DNA from 2 places in the Pseudoalteromonas sp. BDTF-M6 genome. Region 1 is predicted to be linked to the other one. Evidence: predicted binding sites of a transcription regulator. Region 1 holds the regulator's gene; the other holds the start of a gene.
The links. The regulator ArgR, encoded in region 1, controls arginine synthesis, uptake and breakdown. The targets are predictions, from matches to a motif close to ANTGAATANNTATTCANT.

Region 1 (7,486 bases):
GCGTTGACGCAAACCATCAGTAGCGAACAGGTCGACGCCAACATTCCTGCCAGTTTTCGTGATCCTAATGGTCAGTGGGTGGCGCTGACGAAACGAGTACGTAATGTATATTCTGCGAAAGATCGCGTTGGTAAACTCGATACCTTACGTTACGAAGACCTAGCCACGGAAGCTTATGCTAACAAGGTCTGTATGCGCCCGGGTAAGCACCCTTATAACCTAGGTCTGGTAGCGTCGATGATAGCTCACCATGGTGAGACCGAGACGAAAAAGTGGTTGGAAGGCCTCAAGGCAAACCTGGCCCGTAAGCCACAAGGCAATGACCGTGCCCAAGTGAAAGCGGTTAAAGAAGGCCTGTGCGATGTGGCCATTGGCAACAGTTATTACTTTGGCAAAATGATGCAGGATGAGCAGCAAAAGGCCTGGGCAGATGCCGTCTATATTAACTTCCCTAATCAGCAAGATAGGGGCGCTCATGTAAATGTCTCCGGCGTGGTACTAACCAAGCACTCGAAAAACAAGGAAAATGCCTTGAAACTGATCGAGTTTATGACCGACAATACGGCGCAAAATATGTATGCCTCCGTCAATATGGAATATCCGGTTAAGCCCGGTGTGCCCCTGTCCGAGCTCGTGGCATCTTGGGGTGAGTTTAAAGAAGACACGCTGCCGTTAGCGGAAATAAGCAAGCACCGTAGCGCTGCGTTACGACTTCTTGACGAGGTTAAATTCGACCTTTAACTGATTAGTTTCAATGCAGTTTAAATTTTCGCTGTCCTCATGGCAGCTGATTGCGTGGACGACAGGCTTAGGCCTGTCGTTGCCGTTAGGCTTCCTGATTTTTGAATCTCTGCAAAGCGACCCCCAGGTGTTTGCGCACCTGTGGAATACCGTGCTGTGGGATTATATTGGCAACACCATCCTCTTGATCCTCGGTGTGGCCTTATTAAGCTGCGTGATTGCGCTGCCACTGGGGTGGTTGGTGGCCTACTGTGATTTTCCCGGCAAAAAACTCTTTTCCTGGGCGCTGATGTTGCCCTTGGCCATGCCCACGTATCTGATTGCCTACGTGTATACCGACCTGTTTGACTACGCCGGACCGGTGCAAATTGCACTGCGCGATGCCTTTGGCTGGCAATCTCCCGACGACTATTGGTTTTTCGATATCCGTACTCTGGGCGGTGCCATTGTTATGCTGGCCTTGGTGTTGTACCCCTACTTGTTTTTGATATTTAAAACGGCATTAAAAGAGCAGTCGCATAAGCTGGTGCAGGCCGCCGAAATCATGGGCAACACCCCGGCACAGAGCTTTTTTAAGATCAGCCTGCCTTTAAGCCAGGGCGCCATTGCTGCGGCGGTGGCGCTGATCAGCATGGAAGCCATGGCCGATTTTGCCACCGTAAGCTACTTTGCCGTTAGCACCCTGACCACGGCGGTGTACGACACCTGGTTTGGTTATTATTCTTTGACCGCTGCGGCAAAAATCTCCGGCATCATGCTGCTAATCCTGTTTGTGGCTATCATTATCGAGCGTTATTCCCGTCGTAATCAGGCGGTGTTTGAGCGACAAACTCAGCTCGGTGAAGAGTCTTTATATCCGCTTACAGGCGCCAAGGCCTTTGCTGCCAGCGCCTTTGCCAGCCTAGTCCTGTTAGTTGCGTTCGTGGTTCCCGTGCTGGTGTTAGGCGGCTACGCCATTGATTATTTCGATCAGGCCTGGAACAGCGAGTTCTTCCTATATGCCTGGCAAAGCCTGAAAATTTCCGCCTTGGTCAGTGTCCTGGCCATTGTTTTGAGCCTGCTTGTGGTTTATTTCCAGCGCCTGACGCCATCGCCTGCCAGTCTCTGGCCTGGGCGCCTGGCAAGCACTGGCTATGCGCTGCCGGGCACGGTATTGGCCATCGCCGTGTTGCTGCCGCTGACCACCTTGGAAGAGGGCGTTAACCAGTGGCTGGAACCCTATGATAAGGCGCCTGGGCTGTTTTTAAGCGGTACCCTGTTTGCGATTATTTTTGCTTACGTGGTGCGTTTTTATGCCATTGCTCATGGCAGTATAGAGTCGAGCTTTAGCCGCATTAGCCCCAGCTTGGATATGGCCAGTCAGTCTATGGGCCGCAGTGCGAGACAAACCCTGACCAGCGTACATATACCCATTCTCAAGCGAGGTATTTTAACCGCGGCGCTGCTGGTGTTTATCGAATGTATGAAAGAATTACCGGCGGCCTTGCTGCTACGCCCCTTTAACTTTGAAACTCTGGCAACCCATGTTTTTCAATATGTGAGCGATGAACAGCTTGAGCTGGCCTCGGTGGCGGCCTTATTTATCGTCGTTGTGGGTCTAATTCCGCTCTATTTTATTAACCGCTCGATGGAGCAAAAACACTGATGACGGCACAGCTTCACTTAGACAATATCAGCTTTAACTATGGCGAGCGTGCCGTGGTGGATAACCTGAGCCTGCATTTAGGCGATAATGAAATCCTTTGCCTGTTAGGGGCCAGTGGTTGTGGTAAAACCACCACCCTCAAGGCTATTGCCGGTTTGCTGCGCCCGCATCAAGGGGTCATTCGTCTCGGCGAGACCATCTTATGCGACGATAACCGCTTTGTTGCGCCTCAGCATCGTAATATGGGCATGATGTTTCAGGATTATGCTTTGTTTCCACATTTGAATGTGGCCGACAACATTGCCTTTGGCCTCAAAGCCATGACCCGGGTCAACAAGGCCAAAAGGGTTAAGGAAATGCTGGCGCTGGTCCATCTCGAAGATTGTGCCCACCGTTATCCTCATCAATTATCTGGTGGCCAACAGCAGCGGGTGGCCATCGCTCGAGCTCTGGCCTATAAGCCCAGTCTGCTGTTACTGGATGAGCCTTTTTCTAATATCGACCATCAGGTGCGTTTTCAATTGATCGCCGATATTCGCCGCATCATAAAAGACCAACAGGTGTCGGCGATTTTCGTTACCCACTCCAAGGAAGAGGCCTTTGCTTTTGCCGATACCCTGGCGGTGATGCACCAAGGGAAAATTGCCCAACAGGGGACACCGCAGCAGTTGTTTCACCATCCGTGCTCTAAGGTGGTGGCCGAGTTCCTTGGCACGGGTTTATACCTGGATGCCCAAAAGCAGGATGACTATCATTTTGAAACCCAGTTTGGGGTGGTTAAATCGCAGCAAGCGGTTGAGGGCAGTGAGCAGGTGGGGCAGTTGTATGTGCGCCCCCATGATCTGCAGCTTATTGCCGATGAAAGTGGCCCGGTGACCGTGTTGTCGAAGCGATTTGTTGGCACCGAGTATGTGTATCGGGTGCAGGTCTTTGGCCAAGAGCTTGAAGTGCCTGTCAAGCAGCCTGAACAAGAGTTTTTGCCGGGACAAAAGCTATCGATTACAATTACATCACATGCGGTAAACTTTTTTACCGCCTAAGCGCCCAGGCCCGCACCGCAGGAGGGCACAATCCAAGAATAAAAACATAGGAACTTAAATGGCCAAAGCGCAATCCGGCGTGTGCGCGCAAGCTAACTTACATGGCTTGCACCTTTTTTTTAATGTCCTTGATGGCCATGATGAAACCCTTAAGGTTAAGCTTGCTCGGCTCCTTGATGTGCAGGCTGAGTTTGAGGAGCGTTTCTCCGAAGCCATGGTCGCCAGTTTTGTCGCCATCGGTGCCCAGTATTGGCCGCTCTTACACCCCCAACGTACACCATCAACACTCACGAATTTTCCGCGCGTGAGTCACAGCGATCACAGTGTCGGTGTCCAGCCGTTCGATTTATTTGTGCAAATACGCTCGGACCGAGAAGATGTGAATCATCTCTTTGGCCAGCAAGTCCTGCAGTTGCTGGCGCCCGATGTGGAGCTGGTTGAAGAGATAAGTTGTTTTCGTTTTCTTGATGGTCGGGATTTTAATGGCTTTGTCTATGCCCCAGATACGCCTCATGGGCGGCAAAAAATGCTTACTGCTTTGGTGAGCGACGAGGATTATTTTGCCCACGGCAGCTATATCCATGTGCAGCGTTTTACCCATAACCTGGTGGCCTGGCAAGCGCTGAGCCAAGAGGAGCAGGAGTTCGTGATGGGGCGTACTCGCCTCGACAGTGAGCTGTTGATGCCACTTAATGCCAATAGTCATGCGGTATGCACCGAGTTAAAAGATGAAAAGGGCCAGCCGCTACTGTTACACCAGGGTATGCCCTTTGCGAGTATGAATAAGCAAGGTTTGTTATCGGTGACCTGTGCCGCCAGCGGCACCGCTTTTGGACAGATGCTCAATAGCCAGCTGGGGAATTATCTGCATTATGATGCCTGGCTCGACTTCACCCAGGCGGATATGGGCGCGGCCTTCTTTGCGCCCTCGGTGGATTTACTGAAACGTTTATAAAAGAGGTGATAGCCTCTTTTATACGTTGTCGAACAGTTTGCGCACGCGCTCCAAGGTAACATCAATTTCTGACACCTTCGCGGGGGCGATAAAGATGGTATCGTCACCGGCTATGGTGCCCAGCACGCCATCGGCCTTGCCCAGTGAGTCGAGCAGGCGGGCGATCAATTGCGCCGCACCAGGGCTGGTGTTGATGATGATCATCATTTCGTTGTGAACTATATCAATAACCAGTTGGCGTAGTGGTGACTTGGCGGTTGGAACGGCGAGTTCGGCCGGCAAACAGTATACCATTTCCTGCTTGGCATTGCGGGTTCGTACCGCACCAAATTTACTGAGCATGCGCGAAACCTTGCTTTGACTGATATTGTCAAAGCCTTGCTCCTTCAAGGCGTCGACAATCTCACCTTGTGAACCGAAGTTTTCTTCTTTAAGAATTGCCTTAAAGGCTTTTACCAAAGCTTCTTGTTTTTCTTGCGCTTGCATAATGTCATTCTTCTTTGCAAATTGTTGTCAATATTCTACCTAAGAAGTCAGTGTATTTCATCTTAGTAGGGTCTGTTGACCTTTGCTGTTTGTTTCTGCAGCAGTTTGTAGTGTATTTATACAAGGCGGCACATGTGTGGTGTAGTTATTCTACATGAACATTTAACAACACAGTAGAAATGCGCTACAAGCGCTGCCCTACGGGTTCATCTAAACGCATCCTGCTCTGTGTTACTCGCTATGTACATAAAATGACTATGCACCATAACGAGCGGCGTGACCAGAATGCGTTTAGATTGAACATAAAGTAAACCTCAAAGATAAACAGACCCTAGAATCTTTACAGTTAAGTTTACGACTATGGTCGAGATTATCCTCAAAATAACGCGGATTAATTTGTCTTTATGGCCTATTTTCATTATCTTTAGGGCCATCTTTAGGTCTGATGACCCAAATCTCACATAACCTAGTCTCGTTATTTACGGAGAATTAAAATGAAAGTTGCCGTTTTAGGTGCTGCCGGTGGTATCGGTCAAGCGCTATCTTTACTACTAAAAAATAGCCTTCCTGCTGGTTCTGAACTGTCTCTATACGACGTAGCGCCTGTTGTTCCAGGTGTTGCCGTAGACCTATCACACATCCCTACTGCGGTAGCAGTAAAAGGTTTTGGTAAAGACGACCTTGATGCAGCACTAAGCGGTTGTGACGTTGTTTTGATTCCTGCAGGTATGCCGCGTAAGCCAGGCATGGACCGTGCTGACCTATTCAACGTAAACGCGAGCATCATTCAGACGCTTGCTGAAGGCATCGTTAAAAACTGTCCTAAAGCCATGGTGGGTGTGATCACTAACCCGGTAAACGGCACTGTGCCAATCGTTGCTGAAGTATTCAAAAAAGCAGGCACTTATGACCCGGCGCGCGTTTTTGGTGTAACAACGCTTGACGTTATCCGTGCAGAAACTTTCGTTGCCGAGCTTAAAGGCCTGGACGTAAGCCAGGTTAAAGTTCCAGTGATCGGTGGTCACTCGGGCACAACTATTCTTCCTCTTCTTTCACAAGTGGAAGGCGCTACTTTCTCTGATGAGGAAATCGCAGCACTTACTACACGCATTCAAAACGCGGGTACTGAAGTTGTTGAAGCTAAAGCCGGTGGCGGTAGCGCAACACTTTCAATGGGTGCAGCGGCAGCCCGTTTCTGCCTGTCACTAGTGAAAGGCCTACAGGGTGAAGACGTAATCGAGTACGCCTACGTTGAAGGTAATGGTGAAGATGCACAATTCTTCGCACAGCCAGTACGTCTTGGTAAGAACGGTGTTGAAGAACTTCTTTCTTACGGTGAGCTAAGCGCGTTTGAGCAAAAAGCAAAAGACGACATGCTTGCAACTCTGAACAAAGACATCCAAGAAGGTGTCGACTTCATGAATAAATAAGCTGACGCCTCTGGGCCGTTAGCGGCATCCAAGGAGAGCATCTCTGCGGATGCAAGAGCCTCTACACATTTGTTGTAGGGGCTTTTTTTTATGCTTTTTTACATACCTTTAACTGGTATGACCATTTCTTGGTGGACGAAAAATACTTTCACTTTTGTCCATATCTTACATACTGAAGTGAATAAAAATGGCGGCGCATAGCAGCAATTTTGACAGTCTAAGGGGAATCTGATACCTTATCTGCACTTTTTGGTATGACCAATTTACCCGAAGCTAAAAATAACCATGTCATTAAAAGTCAAAGCAGCGAAACTTTCGGATGTGATCCTAGCGCAACTTGAGAACATGATTCTCGAGGGCTCGTTAGCTCCGGGTGAAAAATTACCACCGGAGCGTGAGCTCGCCAAACAGTTCGAAGTTTCTCGTCCTTCGCTGCGCGAAGCAATTCAAAAACTGGAAGCCAAAGGCTTAGTCACTCGCCGTCAGGGTGGGGGCACCTTTGTCAAAAACCAGTTGGAGGAAGGGTTAAGCGATCCGCTGTTTGAGCTGATCAGCAAGCACCCGGAATCGCAATTTGACTTACTTGAGTTTCGTCATGCCCTTGAAGGAATTGCGGCGTATTATGCGGCCTTGCGTGGTACCCAAACTGATTTTGACAAGGTCAAAGAAAGCTTCGAAAAAATCGCCCACGCAAGTGACGATCTGGCGGCGAAGGCCAAAGCCATCAATGCCTTTCATTTTTGCATTGCTGAAGCATCACACAATGTAGTGTTGCTGCACCTGGTGCGTGGCATGCAAGCCTTGCTGGAACAAAATGTCCTGCAGAACCTGCAGGTACTGATGAAGAAAACAGAGGTGTCACAGCAACTTGCTGAGCATCGACAAGTGTTAATGGATGCCGTTATAGAAGGGCGTCCGGAGCAGGCACGTTTAGCCAGTAATGCCCACTTAGCCTTTATCGAAGAAGCATTATTGGAAGCCACCAAAGAGCACTCGCGCATCGAGCGCTCATTGCGACGTACCCGCACACAATAAAATTCGCTATAAGCCCCTGTGGAGCCATGCTCGCACGGGGGCTTTTTGGCATTTTAAATTCGTATTTTAAACATAAGGAAAACTCCATATGTCTGAAGTCAATAAAGTTGACGTAGACGCATTAGAAACCCAAGAGTGGTTACAAGCCCTTGAG
Region 2 (7,486 bases), on a different contig from region 1:
TGCTTAGCATGCTTAATGGCGTGCGCAACCTGCTGCGGCGAGGTGCCGCCCAAGGCCTTACGCGCCTGCAAGCAAGCATCCAATTCAAGAACAGGATACACATCCTCGTCGATAACACCGCTGACCGCTTGGAATTGCGCTAGCGTCAGTTGTTCCAGACTTTTACCTTCACCGATAGCTACCTGCACCAATTGACCGACGATATGATGCCCTTCACGGAAAGGGATCCCTTTAGCAACCAGGTAGTCGGCCAGCTCGGTGGCATTGGCATGGCCGCCTTGAGCCGCCGCTCTGGTTTTATCACCATTAACCTTAATGCCGTTGATGCAGGATTGTGCCATATGCAAACAAGCCAACCAGGTTGGTAGCGCATCGAACAGGCCTTCTTTGTCCTCTTGCATATCCTTGTTATAAGCCAGCGGCAAAGATTTAAGTGTCATCATCATGGCACTCATGGCGCCAAACACCCGTCCGGTTTTGCCACGGATCAATTCCAGGGCATCGGGGTTTTTCTTTTGCGGCATCAATGACGAGCCGGACGTGACGTTATCCGCCAGCTCAACAAAACCCGCTTCGCCGGAGTTATAGAAGATCAGATCCTCGGCAAAACGAGACAGGTGCAGCATGGAAATTGACGCCGTGCTCAATAGCTCAACCACGAAGTCTCTGTCCGACACAGCATCTAAACTGTTGCGCGTTGCCTGGGCAAAACCCAGATCCTGAGCCAGTAACTCACGGTCAATGGCGTAGGCGGTCCCGGCCAGGGCACCGCTGCCCAAAGGGCATTGATCCATGCGCTTAACGGCATCTTGTAGACGACCTGCGTCACGCTCTAGCATTTCCACATAAGCCATACACCAGTGACTAAAGAGCACCGGCTGGGCCCGTTGCAAATGCGTATAGCCAGGTAGAACTGTACCAAATTCCCGCTCGGCTAATGCGAGTAGCGACTGCTTGGTGGCAATAAGGGCATCGGCAATGGTACTGGCAGTTTGCTTGCACCAAAGGCGAAAGTCGGTGGCCACCTGATCGTTGCGGCTGCGCCCGGTGTGCAATTTCTTACCGAGATCGCCCACCTTACTTATCAACGCCGCCTCAACATGAGAGTGAATATCTTCTTCACCACTTAGCGCGACACTGCCTGGATTAGCCTGAACCTCTTCAAGCAGTTCATACAATGCCGCCACCAAGCGCTGGTGCTCGTCATCGGTCAACACGTTAACGCGATTTAACGCTCCCGCCCATGCCACAGAGCCAATAATGTCTTGCTCCGCCATCACATAGTCAAACGGCAAAGAATCGTTAAACTGTTTAAATGCTTCATCTGGACCCGATGAAAACCGTCCGCCCCAAAGTGCCATTGCCTTCTCCTACCTTACTTCTTCAACGCCGATATTCTGCTTGATAGCGAGAACAAACGAATAAAGCCTTCGGCGTGTGATTGGTCGTATACATCATCGGCGCCAAAGGTAGCGAAATCTTCGCTATATAGGCTGTTTGGTGATTTCTTCTGCACCGCGACAACCTGACCCTTGTACATCTTCAACACCACTTCACCACTGGCAAACTCGGCAAAAGCCTCGGCCGCCGCCAAAATGCTGTCTTTTAATGGCGTAAACCAACGACCGTCATAGACCAGATGCGCAAACTCGCCGCCCAGAGTTTCTTTCCACTTGCGGCTGGCCTTATCCAGTACCAGTTCGTCAATGGCCTGCAATGCCGCCATCATCACCGTGCCTCCCGGAGTTTCATAACAACCGCGCGACTTCATGCCTACCAAACGGTTTTCCACTATATCGACGCGACCAACACCGTGAGGAGCGGCTAATTCATTCAGTTTCACCAGACACTGATACGGGCTGAGTTGCTCGCCATTTACCGCGACTATTTCGCCTTTTTCTACGCTGATGCTTACCATTTCCGGCTGATCCGGTGCTTGCTCTGGTGAATTGGTCCAGGTCCACACCTGATCGCTTGGCTGACACCAAGGATCTTCTAGCTCGCCGCCTTCATGAGAAATATGCCAGGCATTAGCGTCACGGCTGTAGATCTTGGTTGCCGACGCGGCACAAGGGATGTTGCGCTCGGCCAGGTAATCCAACAGGGACTCACGGCTGGACAGATCCCACTCACGCCAAGGGGCGATCACTTTAAGATCCGGCGCCAAGGCTGCAAAACAGGACTCAAAGCGCACCTGATCATTACCCTTACCGGTACAACCATGCGACAGAGCATCGGCACCGACCTTACGGGCCACTTCAACCTGGGCCTTGGCAATAATAGGACGGGCCATAGAGGTACCTAACAAATAGGTGCCCTCATAAATAGAGCCGGTTTTCAGCGTCGGGTAGATATAATCGGCAACCATTTCTTCTTTAAGGTCAACGATGTGACACTCCGATGCACCCGAGGCAATGGCTTTTTCTTCCACGCCCGCCAGCTCTTCTGCGCCCTGGCCCACATCGGCCACAAAGGCCACCACTTCACAGCCGTAGTTTTCTTTTAACCAAGGCACAATCGCCGAGGTATCCAAACCACCCGAGTAGGCCAATACAACTTTTTTAATAGTGCTCATCTCAAGTCCTTAAAAATTTGGGTTTAATAATGTAACTAACAGGGCGTTTTGTGCATGCATACGGTTTTCCGCCTGTTGAATAATCTTAGAATAGTCGCTGTCCATCACATCCGAGGTAATTTCAAACTCGCGATGAGCGGGCTGACAATGTAAAACTGTTTGTGCGCCAGTCATATTTAGCAGCTGTTTGTTAAGCTGATATGGCATATATTTTTCTTTTACCTGTTCAAGCGGCGTGTTATCACCCATTGAAACCCAGGTATCGGCGTACAGGGCGTTGGCTCCTACCGCCGCTTCAACTCGGTCGCTAACTAGGATCGAAGCGCCCTTACTGGCGGCGATTTGCTCCGCCTGCTTCACAATTTGTGCATCCGGGCTACAGCCTTTGGGGCAGACGGCCACAAAGTCGGTGCCCAAGGTGGCCGCCAACAACATCAGTGAATGGGTGACATTGTTTCCTTCACCTAGGTAAGCCAGCTTAAGTTGACTCACATCGCCATACACTTCTTGCAGCGTCAAAAAGTCGGCTAATGCCTGACATGGGTGGTAAAGGTCACATAAGGAATTCACCACTGGCTTGGAGGAAAACTCACTGAGCTCTTCCAGGGTTTTGTGCTGATTAACCCGAGCAACGATGGCATCGGCCCAGGTGCTGATATTCAGGGCAAAGTCTTTCACCGACTCACGTGAGCCCATGGCACCGTTTTGCTGGTCAAGGTAAACAGCATGACCCCCAAGTTTGTTAATGCCGATATCGAAACTCAGCCGCGTGCGCAGACTCTGCTTTTCAAATAAGGTCACAACCGACTTGCCGGCCAATGCCTGAGCATAATCCTGCGGCTGCGCCTTCATTTCTTGCGCCAGGGATAAAAGCGTTAAAATCTTTTTTTCATCCAGCTCTAGGCCGGTAATAAAATCTTGTTTCATGGTGTTATCTACATAGTGATCTGAGTGCCAACATGCTCCCCTTGGAGCAATGCAATAAGGTTTTCTGGCTTTTGCCAGCTGGAGATGTACACACCCCGTCGTAAATGCTGGGCAGCAAGAAGGCTGGTCTTTACTTTGACCTCCATCCCGCCCGAGATAACTCCTTGTGCAATCAAGTCATCGATTTGTGCTTTATTTAGTTGATGCAGGGCACAGCCTTGTTGGTCCAGCACCGCCTCCACATCCGTCATAAAAATAAGTTCGGCGCCCAGTAACTTAGCGATCGCCGCCGCCGCTTCATCGGCATTAACGTTGTACCATTTCCCCTGCTCATCAAAACCAATGGAACTCACCAGCGCTAAACGCCCAGCATCAATAAGCATTGGTAAAATTGAGTCCGCGCTCGGCACACATTCGCCGACCTGGCCCAGGGCTTTGAGTTTTTGCTCGGCATTAATGCCCGCCTCAAACAGGCTTAAGCCCACCGGTTGCAGCTTGTTTTTAAGGGCCACGCCCAGCAGTTGCTTATTGGCACAACCGGCTAAAGCACCGACGATATAAGGCATTTGCTCCGCCGGACTAATGCGTAATCCCTGATGTTTAGCGGTAGCAAAACCGGCATCCTGTAACCAGCGGTCAACAAGGGCACCGCCGCCATGAACAACCACGAAATTAGCCTGCTGCTGCGAGCCCAGAGCCACAAACAGCGCATCGAGCGCCGCGGGATTGTTCAATACCGCTCCACCGAGTTTGATTACCCAAGTTTTCTTAGTAGTCATCATGTGTTCCTCATACCAAACCGGTGTTAATAGCCAGGCCCGCATTCAGGTTCATGCACTGCAGTGCTTGACCAGAGGCGCCTTTAAGTAGGTTGTCTATGGCGACGCTGACAATCAGCTGTTGCCCTTGTACATGCCAACCGATGTCGACATAGGGTTGATTTTCAATGCCTTTAATGGAAGCCACCTGATTGGCGCCCAATAGGCGAATTAGGGGCTCGTCGGCCAGTACCTGATAGGCGCCGCTGACATCATCCAGCGTTACATCGGCATTGAGGGTGGCGTAAATGGTGGCCAAAATGCCGCGCTTAAAATTACCCAGGTGCGGTGTAAACAGTACGGGATGCTGCAAATACTGCTCGATTTCAGGAGTATGACGATGGTTAAACAAGCCGTAAGGAGCCAAAGAGACTTCGCAAAAATGGGTGCCGATATTGGCCTTGCGCCCTGCACCGGTGACCCCGGATACCGCATTGATGATCACCTGCTGCTCAGCGGCCAACAAACCGGCCTGCTGCAACGGTTTAAGGGCATTTAAACTGGCGGTCGGGTAGCAACCGGCCACGGCCACTAGCTGCGCGGTTTTCAGCGCTTCGCTGTGCCATTCCGCCAAACCATACGCAGCCTGCGCTAATAGTTCGGGATGTTGGTGGGTAAAACCATAGAATTCTTCATATAAATCAGCATCGGCAAGGCGAAAGCCGCCGGATAGATCAAAAACCTTCAGGCCCTTGGCAAGAAACTGGGGAGCCAGATCTACACTGACTTTATGATCTGTACACAGGCACACCGCATCGGCCTGTGCCGCAATGGTGGCAATGGCCGCGTCGTCCATGCCTTGCAATGGCAGGTCCACTATGCCTTTATGCTCTGGGTAAAGGGCGCTAAGGGGTTTATTAAGATCCACACTGCCGGCCGACACATAACAGCCAACAAGTTCAAAGTGAGGATGTGTTGCGACTAATTTGGCTAGCTCTGCACCGCTGTAGCCACTCGCGCCAATAATTACAATATTCATTAATTACACTCAAAATCAGAAAGTAAGTAACGGGCGAGATGCCCGACGAAAAAAAGCGAGTACACAAGGGAGATATGTGTACTCGAACTATCGTCGTGACGTTATGCTAAAGAGGTAGTGAATCATTAAACCAAACCAATATTTATGCTGAAAATGTGAATTGATATTCACTATAAAGACATTTATATTATTATGCAATAGATATGAATAAATATTTGGATTTTATATGTCGAACCCAGATTTTCTTACGCGCTACCAGCAACTTATTGCCGCTCCCTCGATCAGCTCGCTCGATCCGGCCCTAAGTCAAAGTAACCGCGGTGTTATTGAGTTGCTGGCAACCTGGTGCGAATCCTTGGGTTTTCACAGTGAGGTCATCGAGCTGCAAAGCGCCCCCGGCAAATACAATTTACTGGCCAAACGCGGCAGCGGTGCAGGTGGCCTGATGCTCGCCGGGCACACGGATACCGTGCCCTTTGATGAGGGACGCTGGCAGCGGGATCCCTTTAAGCTTATAGCCGAAGACAACAAGCTCTACGGCTTAGGCAGTATTGATATGAAAGGATTTTTTGCTTTTGTTCTCAATGCCATTACCGAGCTTGATAGCAGTAAACAGCAGCGTCCATTATTACTGCTGGCCACCGCCGATGAAGAAACCACCATGGCCGGAGCTCAGGAAGTGGCTCGCTATCCAGATCTCAAACCCGAGCGCTGTATTATTGGCGAGCCCACCGACATGGTGCCCGTGTTTACCCACAAGGGGCATATGACTTCGGCGATTCGCATCATTGGCAAAAGCGGTCATAGCTCGGATCCTGAACGCGGTATAAATGCCATTGAAGTAATGCATCTGGTAATTCAAAAGCTGCTGAAATTAAAAGAGGAACTAAAGAATAAATATTCAGTTTCCGATTTTGCTATTCCCTACCCGACAATGAACCTGGGTCATATCCATGGCGGCGACAATGCCAATCGTATTTGCGGCTGTTGTGAGCTGCAACTCGATATGCGCCCGCTGCCCGGCCTGAGCATCGCCGAGCTGCAAGCCATGTTGCTTGATGCCACCAAGGACATCAACGCACGTTATCCGGGCTCGGTGGAAGTGTGGGATATGCACGATCCCATTCCGGCCTTTGCCGGTACCAAGGACAGCGCCCTGGTCAAATTGGCGGAAAAGCTCTCTCAGCAACCGGCGGTCGCCGTTAACTACTGCACCGAGGCGCCCTTTATCCAACAACTGGGTTGTGAAACCATAGTGATGGGGCCTGGCTCCATTGAACAGGCGCACCAGCCCAATGAGTATCTGGCCATGGAACGCATTGCCCCTTCACAACAGATCATTAAAGAGCTTATCTATCAAAGCTGCTGGTAAGCCAAACCCTAAAACACAGGCATAAAAAAAGCCCCTCAATGAGGGGCTTTGCTATCTAATCAACAAGATTCAAAGATTAGTTTAAGCCTAGCTTCTTAAGCTCGCTTTCAACCATTTTTGCAGAAAGTGGTACATAGCCGTCTTTCTCAACAATCTTTTGACCGGTTTGTGAAAGTACCATTTTGATAAACTCGGCTTCGATTGGCGCAAGCGGTTTATTTGGGTGCTTGTTCACGTAAACGTATAGGAAACGTGATAGTGGGTACTTACCAGTAGCAACATTTTCTAACGTTGCATCTACGAACTTATCGCCTTTCTTCGCTAGAGGTACGGTACGAACACCCGATGTTTTATAACCGATGCCCGAGTAACCAATCGCGTTCACTGATGACGAGATTGACTGTACTACAGACGCAGAACCAGGTTGCTCGTTTACGTTGTTACGGAAGTCACCTTTACAAAGTGCTTTCTTCTTGAAGTAACCGTAAGTACCTGATACCGAGTTACGGCCGTAAAGCTGGATGTCTTTAGCAGCCCAGTCACCTTCTAGACCTACTTCACCCCAACGATTCACTTCTTCTGATGCACCACATTTACGAGTAGATGAGAAAATAGCATCTACCTGGTCGATACGAAGACCTTCGATTGGGTTGTCTTTGTGTACGAATACGGCAAGCGCATCAATCGCTACACGGATTTCAGTAGGCTTGTAACCGTGACGCTTTTCGAATGCTTCGATTTCTTTCGACTTCATCTTACGGCTCATAGGGCCAAAGTTAGCCGTACCTTCGGTCAATGCCGGTGGCGCTGTAGAT

Region 2: the regulator ArgR is predicted to act here: its motif matches at 5,454-5,471, upstream of argC (N-acetyl-gamma-glutamyl-phosphate reductase).

What each region holds. Positions count from the first base shown of each region.
Region 1 is NZ_JAGXTQ010000002.1:508,362-515,847, forward strand. Features, by position in the region: gene KD147_RS06725 (extracellular solute-binding protein) at 1-741, shown strand, start outside; gene KD147_RS06730 (ABC transporter permease) at 755-2,386, shown strand; gene KD147_RS06735 (ABC transporter ATP-binding protein) at 2,386-3,426, shown strand; gene KD147_RS06740 (Dyp-type peroxidase) at 3,485-4,381, shown strand; gene argR (transcriptional regulator ArgR) at 4,400-4,867, opposite strand; gene mdh (malate dehydrogenase) at 5,362-6,297, shown strand; gene pdhR (pyruvate dehydrogenase complex transcriptional repressor PdhR) at 6,583-7,332, shown strand; gene aceE (pyruvate dehydrogenase (acetyl-transferring), homodimeric type) at 7,421-7,486, shown strand, end outside.
Region 2 is NZ_JAGXTQ010000004.1:355,442-362,927, forward strand. Features, by position in the region: gene argH (argininosuccinate lyase) at 1-1,361, opposite strand, end outside; gene KD147_RS11520 (argininosuccinate synthase) at 1,376-2,575, opposite strand; gene KD147_RS11525 (ornithine carbamoyltransferase) at 2,585-3,502, opposite strand; gene argB (acetylglutamate kinase) at 3,511-4,281, opposite strand; gene argC (N-acetyl-gamma-glutamyl-phosphate reductase) at 4,292-5,299, opposite strand; gene argE (acetylornithine deacetylase) at 5,526-6,671, shown strand; gene KD147_RS11545 (PstS family phosphate ABC transporter substrate-binding protein) at 6,748-7,486, opposite strand, start outside.